One region of the Paenibacillus sp. Y5S-9 genome, then DNA from elsewhere that is predicted to be linked to it. Evidence: predicted binding sites of a transcription regulator. Region 1 holds the regulator's gene; the other holds the start of a gene.
What was found. The regulator CtsR, encoded in region 1, represses protease genes until heat stress. The targets are predictions, from matches to a motif close to ATGGTCAATAAAGGTCAAACA.
Positions count from the first base shown of each region.

Region 2: a site for CtsR is predicted at 1,431-1,451, ahead of clpP (ATP-dependent Clp endopeptidase proteolytic subunit ClpP). Genes of this name have one in related genera too.

Region 1 is NZ_CP145887.1:6,105,136-6,109,261, reverse strand. Features, by position in the region: gene V6669_RS26995 (GNAT family N-acetyltransferase) at 1-575, shown strand, start outside; gene V6669_RS26990 (CtsR family transcriptional regulator) at 1,043-1,504, shown strand; gene V6669_RS26985 (UvrB/UvrC motif-containing protein) at 1,536-2,060, shown strand; gene V6669_RS26980 (protein arginine kinase) at 2,089-3,159, shown strand; gene V6669_RS26975 (ATP-dependent Clp protease ATP-binding subunit) at 3,343-4,126, shown strand, end outside.
Region 2 is NZ_CP145887.1:183,256-187,381, forward strand. Features, by position in the region: gene V6669_RS00890 (DUF4163 domain-containing protein) at 1-579, shown strand, start outside; gene clpP (ATP-dependent Clp endopeptidase proteolytic subunit ClpP) at 746-1,342, opposite strand; tRNA gene V6669_RS00900 (tRNA-Arg) at 1,519-1,593, opposite strand; gene V6669_RS00905 (sugar-binding domain-containing protein) at 2,020-3,045, shown strand; gene gap (type I glyceraldehyde-3-phosphate dehydrogenase) at 3,152-4,126, shown strand, end outside.

The sequences.
Region 1 (4,126 bases):
CTGATGCAGCACAAGGTTATCTTTTATATGAAGTTAAGGAAAATAAATTTACCATTAAAGAGATCATCTATCTGAATGAAGAGGCTAGGCAAGGGCTGTGGACCTTCATTGCTAACCATGATTCCATGATCCAGGAAGTTACTTTACAGGCGCCTGCCAGTGATACGCTTGCCTTCCAATTGGATAACCCACGGATTCAGCAGGAGATCGTACCTTATTTTATGGCACGCATCGTTAGTGTGGAGCAGTTTATATCCCAGTATCCATTTGCAAGCCAGGACTCACCGGTGCAGATTGTTTTACAGGTAGAGGATACCCACGCTCCGTGGAATGAAGGGGTATGGCAATTAAACGTAGCGATGAATGGAACAGCGTCCATATGGAAAACTTCGGAACCAATTACTGATGATCAGAGTATTAAGTTAGACATTCAGTCCCTTACCGCAGTGCTGATGGGGTATCGCAGACCAACGGAAATGGCACGGATCGGAAGAATTCACGGACCAGAAGCAGCAATCAAGGCTTTAGAACAAGCGATTCCTGAACGAGAAACCTATTTACTCGATTTCTTCTGATGACTATTACTATTCCCACTGCTTCATTTAACTTGATTGGCTTATATAGAAATACGGCGTGATCGAAAGACAAATGGACTTCTCCAGCAATTTTGGAGAGGTTTTTTTGTGTCTGGGGAATATTTCGTGTAAAATCGTAAAAAATGAATAGTGACCCCACTTGGCAAAACCACAAAATATGCTATAATGGTTATAAAGTCAAAGAAAGTCAAAGTCAACTAAAGGTTTAATACTGAAGTAACTTTCTTTCTACAATCTGATGGATGAGCGCCAATATACGGGATTCATTTCATCGGAGGATCAAGGGAATATTAAAGGACCTTCGTGCTTCCTTCGCTCTCCTGTTGACACCTGTGGAAGCAAGATTCGCTGTTTCCCTGATTGGTTAAATGGGTAGAGAAGGTGTACTCTGTGGGGGCGTGTGGGTCCTTATTGACTTAACGTTTCAGACAGTGGAGGATGATTGGATGCGTAATATCTCTGATATTATCGAACGATATCTGAAGAGTATTTTGCATGAAAGTCCCGAAGGAATGGTTGAAATTCAGCGTAATGATCTGGCAGATCAATTCTCATGTGTACCTTCCCAGATCAATTATGTCATCAGCACACGTTTTACACTCGAGAAGGGATACCTGGTAGAGAGTAAACGCGGCGGTGGTGGTTATGTTCGCATACAGCGCATTGAATTACCGGCCCAATCAGCTCTGCATAATCATTTGCACCATAGTATTGGTGAAGAGATCGGGCAGACAGCTGCCGAAGGTCTGATCTATCAATTGGAAGAAGCGCGCTTCTTGAGCAAGCGGGAAGCCGGGTTGATGCGAGCTGCTGTATCTAGAGAGGTTATATTGGTCAAACTTCCTTACCGGGATCAAATTCGTGCCAGAATGTTGAAGGCGATGTTAATATCTTTGCTCGGTAAATGAAAACTATCGGGGTCAAAGGAGGTACATCAATATGCTGTGCCAAGAATGCAATAAACGTCCGGCGACACTTCATTTCACGAAGATTGTAAATGGAGAGAAGACGGAATTCCATATTTGTGAGTCATGTGCCCGTGAAAAAGGGGAAATGATCCCTGGGACAGCAGGCGGTTTTTCCATTCACAACTTGTTGTCCGGGTTGCTTGATTTTGATCCAGCCGGCAAAAGTGGATCGGCAGGAACACCACCTGCAAAAGTACTTCAGTGTGAAGAGTGTGGTATGACGTACTCACAATTCAGCAAGATAGGCCGATTTGGCTGCAGTTCATGTTATAAATATTTTGACAGCCGTCTGGATCCTTTGTTCAAGCGGGTTCATGGTAGTACGTCCCATGTAGGCAAAGTGCCTGCACGAGCTGGGGGTCGCATCAAGGTGAAACGGCAAATCGCTGATCTGAAGCGTGAGCTCCAGGAGAGTATCGCCCAAGAGGAATTTGAAGAGGCGGCTCAGATCCGTGACCAGATCAGAGGACTTGAAAAAGGAATAGCTCAGGAGTAAAGTTTGTCATGAGTAGGAGGGATGCGTAATGCCTAATCTGCGCTTTACAGAGAAGGCGCTCAGCGACTGGATGCGCAGTGATGCGGCTGATTCCGAAATCGTCATTAGCAGCCGTGTCCGGATTGCGCGCAACCTTCAGCATGTTCCGTTTCCGATGCTGGCTTCCAATGAGCAATCGGAAGAGGTGCTGAATAAGCTGAGCGAAGTACTTCAATACGATGACGTTCATGCCTTTGGGGATTTTCATACGTTGGATCTGATCGATATTGACGAACTCGACAAACGGGTGCTGGTGGAGAAACATCTCATCAGTCCAAGTCTTGCGAATGAATCCAGAAATGGTGCGGTTATTCTCAGTGAGGATGAGTCTGTCAGTATTATGATTAATGAAGAGGATCATCTTCGTATCCAGTGCCTCTATCCGGGGTTCCAGGTGAAAGAAGCCTGGGAGAAAGCTTCTGCAATAGATGATGCTTTTGAAGCGCACGTGGATTATGCTTTTGATGATCGCAGAGGATACTTAACCAGCTGTCCTACTAATGTAGGTACAGGTGTCAGAGCATCGGTTATGATGCACCTGCCTGCCCTGGTGATGACGCAGCAGATTGGCCGTATTTTAACCGCAGTTTCCCAAGTGGGATTGACTGTAAGGGGGATATACGGTGAAGGCAGTGAGGCGATGGGTAACCTGTTTCAGATCTCGAACCAGATTACACTGGGACAGACCGAACAGGAAGTCATCGAGAACCTGCATGGTGTTGTATTACAGATGATTGGTCATGAACGTACTGCCAGAGAACGGTTAATTACCGACTCCAGACTTCGAATTACGGATCGGGTCATGCGTTCTTACGGCATATTGTCTCATGCAGCTATTGTTGATTCAAAGGAAGCTGCACAGCGCTTATCGGATGTACGCCTTGGCGTGGATCTCGGCTTGTTGGATGGACTGTCCATCACGGTAATGAATGAGTTGAACGTGATGACACAGCCGGGATTTTTGCAGAAAACATTCGGGGAAGATATGCGCACAGATGAGCGTGACATCTATCGTGCTCAGTTGATTCGTGATACGATCAATGCAGCGAAGCAGTCCTAGCTTAGCCTGATATTGTATTGAATTATGGTTTCATGCCGCATTGCGGCTTTTATATAATAAGGCATGTACAAATGCCGAATGACTTTATTCGCAGCACGGCTGCAAACAAAAATGATATGAAGAATACGACGGGTATTGTTTGAAACCCCTCGTTTTATCCAAAACCATGGAGGTGCAGGAGATATGATGTTTGGAAGATTTACGGAACGGGCCCAAAAGGTGCTCGCACTCGCGCAGGAAGAAGCTGTCCGTCTCGGTCATAATAACATCGGTACTGAGCATATTTTGCTCGGCCTCATTCGTGAAGGCGAAGGCATCGCAGCCAAAGCACTGATCGGCCTGGGACTCGGATTGGAAAAAATTCAGGATGAAGTAGAAACGCTGATTGGCCGTGGCCAAGAGCAACCTACCAACATTGCATATACGCCACGTGCGAAAAAAGTAATTGAACTGTCTATGGATGAAGCTCGTAAATTGGGCCATACCTATGTAGGCACAGAGCATATCCTGCTCGGATTGATTCGTGAAGGCGAAGGTGTTGCAGCGCGTGTGCTCAATAACCTGGGAATTAGCCTGAACAAAGCACGTCAACAAGTGTTACAGTTGCTTGGCAGCAGTGAAGCTGTATCCAGCCATAATGGAACACCTGCCAATGTCAGCACACCAACACTGGACAGTCTGGCACGTGACCTCACGGCTTACGCTAGAGAGAATAACCTGGACCCAGTCATTGGACGTAGCAAAGAAATTGAGCGTGTCATCCAAGTGCTCAGCCGTCGTACCAAGAACAACCCGGTATTGATCGGTGAGCCAGGTGTAGGTAAAACAGCGATTGCTGAAGGCCTTGCACAAAAAATCATTGCAAATGAGATTCCGGAAACATTGCGCGACAAACGTGTAATGACTCTGGATATGGGTTCAGTAGTCGCTGGAACCAAATATCGTGGTGAGTTTGAAGATCGTCTGA
Region 2 (4,126 bases), 1.0 Mb from region 1:
GCTGAAGTAGATGTTCAATATCCACAGGTGAGTGGACTTGCCAGCAAAGAAGCTGAAGCAGCGATCAACAAAGTGCTGAAAGACGAAGTGGATGCTTATGTAGCTGACTTCAAGAAACAGACATCTGAATTCGGCGGTGCTACAGCCAACCGTCCATATGCATTTGAGAGCTCTTATGTAGTGACGTACAACGAAAAAGGCGTGCTGGGACTCATTACACAACGATACGAAGATTATGCTGGCGCTCATGGTATGACATACCGTACGGGCCACACCTTTGCACTGGACACAGGTAAGGAGCTTACATTAGATGATGTGCTGCAAAATAACAAAACCATGCGCGAGACGTTGGGTAAAAAAGTGGGCGAGCAACTGAAAGCCCGCGGTGGATACCTCGATGGGTATAAAGGGTTAAATAAAGATCAGGATTTCTATGTTACACCAACGGGTGTGGTCGTGTTCTTCCAGCTGTATGAGTATACAGCGTACGCAGAGGGATTCCCTGAAATGCCATTTACGTATAAAGAGATTCTTCCTAAAGGCACAGAACCATTTAGCGATGTAACGGGAACCAAATAAAGAATCATTATTATGCACTCTTAAGTTATTTTTCTTATAAAATGAAAAAAGAAGCCCTCATCATGATCATGATGAGGGCTTCTTCTCGTATAGACAACACAATGAGGTGTTGCTGATTACGTTAGGTATTGATATATTAACGCGAAGACCGTGTTCTAACTAACACTTAGATTCCTTGGGAACCTACGTTTTCAATAACTTTATCAATGATACCGTAATCGGCAGCTTCAGCAGCACTCATGAAGTAGTCACGATCTGTATCTTTCTCAATCCGCTCCAGCGGTTGACCTGAACGCTCAGAGATGATGCGGTTCAATGTATCACGCATTTTCAGGATGCGGCGAGCACGAATTTCGATGTCGGAAGCTTGACCTTGAGCACCACCAAGTGGTTGGTGAATCATGATTTCACTGTTAGGCAACGCAAAACGTTTCCCTTTTGCACCGGCATTCAACAAGAATGCACCCATGGAAGCGGCCATACCTACACAGATGGTAGATACATCCGGTTTGATGAATTGCATTGTATCGTAAATCGCCATACCGGCTGTAATCGATCCGCCTGGGCTGTTGATGTATAAGTGAATGTCTTTCTCCGGATCTTCCGCAGCCAGGAACAACATCTGTGCCATAATGGCATTAGCCACTACGTCATTAACATCGCTACCAAGGAAAATAATACGATCCTTCAGCAATCTGGAGTAGATGTCGTAGGCGCGCTCACCCCGGTTGCTCTGTTCAACGACCATTGGAATAAAACTCACGTGAAAAACCTCCTCGGAATGTAAATGTTATTGGTGTTTATACTTAAACTGTTACCGTATTACCCACATAATAAACAATTCCAAACAAAAAGTCAAAGAAAGTCAAACTAACTTGCAAAAAAAAGAAACCTTTCCGGTTTCATTGGTTAAATGGGTTATGAGCTGTTAAATAAAAATGGCGCGCCCGCCAAGAATCGAACTTGGATCTCAGGCTTCGGAGGCCTACGTCATATCCATTGGACCACGGGCGCACATTATGTGATAGCAATAATGATTATAGCTCATGAAATATTTAATTGCAAGCAGTTCGTTGTGGTATTGGTTTGGATTAACCCAAAAATGATCATGATGAAGAAGAGTGGATAAAGAGTGCATTTAAGTAAATGCTATTAGAGGTTTTGGACATGCCGTATGAAATGTGATTCTGAGCGATATGTAGATTGAATTCATTTGTTTCTTCTATATATGGTATGCGTGAGCTAGTCCTTGATCATGGAAGTCTAGGATTGTGAAAATAGGCGCGTACAAACGCTGAATGCGTGTCGAAATAACACGTTGAAACACTTGCATGTCACGTCAGTTTTAGGTAGAATAGACGTGGGACTTAAAAAGTTAACCCGGGACGTTTTAGGGCCACGAAAGAGAGCTTAGAACGAGAACTTGCGGGAGTGGAAAGCATGCGAACGATTTTAGAAGTACAAAAGCAGCTTCTGCCTGATCTCATGGATATCTTGAAAAAGAGGTATACGATTCTGCAACAGATCATGTTATCGGATGTGATCGGACGGAGAACGTTAGCTAATTCCATGCAGATGACCGAGCGGGTTCTGAGGGCTGAGACCGATCTGTTAAAGGCTCAGGGACTTATTGAAATTGACAGTGCAGGAATGAAGATCAGCGAGGCAGGGTATGATTTGCTGCAGCAGTTAGAGCCCGTAGCCAAAGAGTTGTTCGGATTATCCGAGCTGGAAGAGCGCATCAAGCAAGCCTACGGTCTGCAAAAGGTGGTTGTGGTTCCTGGTGATTCGGACGTTTCTCCATTTGCCAAAAGGGAACTGGGCAGAGCCGGAGCGAAGGCTCTCGGCAATATCATGAGTGACAACGACGTTGTCGCCGTTACTGGCGGATCAACAACGGCCGAAGTCGCAGAGCAACTGACTCCGCCAACATCGCTCAAAGGTGTCTGGTTCGTACCGGCACGCGGTGGACTTGGAGAAAGCCTTGAAATTCAGGCAAATACGATTGCATCCACAATGGCAAAACGGGTAGGAGCGCAATACAAACTCCTGCATGTACCGGATTTGCTTAGTGATCATGCCTACGAATCATTAATCCAGGACCCCAGTGTTCAGGAGATTCTGCAGCTGATTCGGAAATCGCGGATTGTAATTCATGGAATTGGTGATGCCGTGGAGATGGCGACAAGACGTAAACTTGCGACGGAGATTATCGATGAACTTCAGGAGCAAGGAGCCGTATCTGAATCTTTCGGTTATTACTTTAATGATCAGGGTAAGGTGGTACATACCATGCTTACACTGGGTATGCGACTTCAGGATATTGAACGAACCGATGTCGTGATTGGAATTGCAGGTGGCAAAAGCAAAGCTGCTGCCATTCACTCCGTGTTGCGATTTGGTCAGGAAGATATTCTGATTATTGATGAGGCTGCTGCCGAAGTCATCGTTGCTGAAATGGAATAAGGGTTTACTTTGCATCACAACTATTGTTGTCTTGACGGACTTCACCGTCTGTCTTGAATATATAAGTTTCATAAAAAATTAATCAAAACTTGGGAGGAACTTACTCATGATTAAAGTAGGTATTAACGGTTTTGGACGTATTGGACGCTTGGCATTCCGCCGTATTCAAAATGTAGCAGGCATCGAGGTAGTAGCAATCAACGACTTGACTGACGCTAAAATGCTCGCTCATTTGCTCAAATATGATACAACTCAAGGTCGCTTCGATGGCGATGTTGAAGTACACGATGGCTTCTTCAAAGTGAACGGCAAAGAAGTTAAAGTATTGGCTAACCGTAACCCGGAAGAACTTCCTTGGGGCGACCTGGGCGTAGATATCGTTCTGGAATGTACTGGTTTCTTCACAACTAAAGAAGCAGCTGAGAAACACTTGAAAGGTGGAGCTAAGAAAGTTGTTATCTCCGCACCAGCTACTGGCGACATGAAAACCATCGTTTACAACGTAAACCATGAAATCCTCGACGGTACTGAAACTGTAATCTCCGGCGCATCTTGCACAACAAACTGCCTGGCACCTATGGCAAAAACACTGCAAGACAAATTCGGAATCGTTCAAGGTTTGATGACTACAATTCACGCTTACACTGGCGACCAAAACACGTTGGATGCTCCACACCCTAAAGGTGACTTCCGTCGTGCTCGCGCAGCAGCTGAAAACATCATCCCTAACACAACTGGTGCTGCTAAAGCAATCGGTCTGGTAATCCCAGAACTGCAAGGCATCCTTGATGGTGCAGCTCAACGTGTACCAGTAGCTACTGGTTCCCTGACTGAGCTCGTAACTGTTCTGAACAAAAAAGTAACTGCTGAAGAAGTTAACGCAGCTATGCAAGAAGCTTCCGATCCAGAAACTTTCGGATACACAGAAGACGAAATCGTATCTTCCGATATCCAAGGAATCACTTTCGGTTCCCTGTTTGATGCAACTCAAACTAAAGTTCTGACTGTTGGCGACCAACAATTGGTTAAAACTGTAGCTTGGTATGACAATGAAATGTCCTACACTGCACAATTGGTTCGC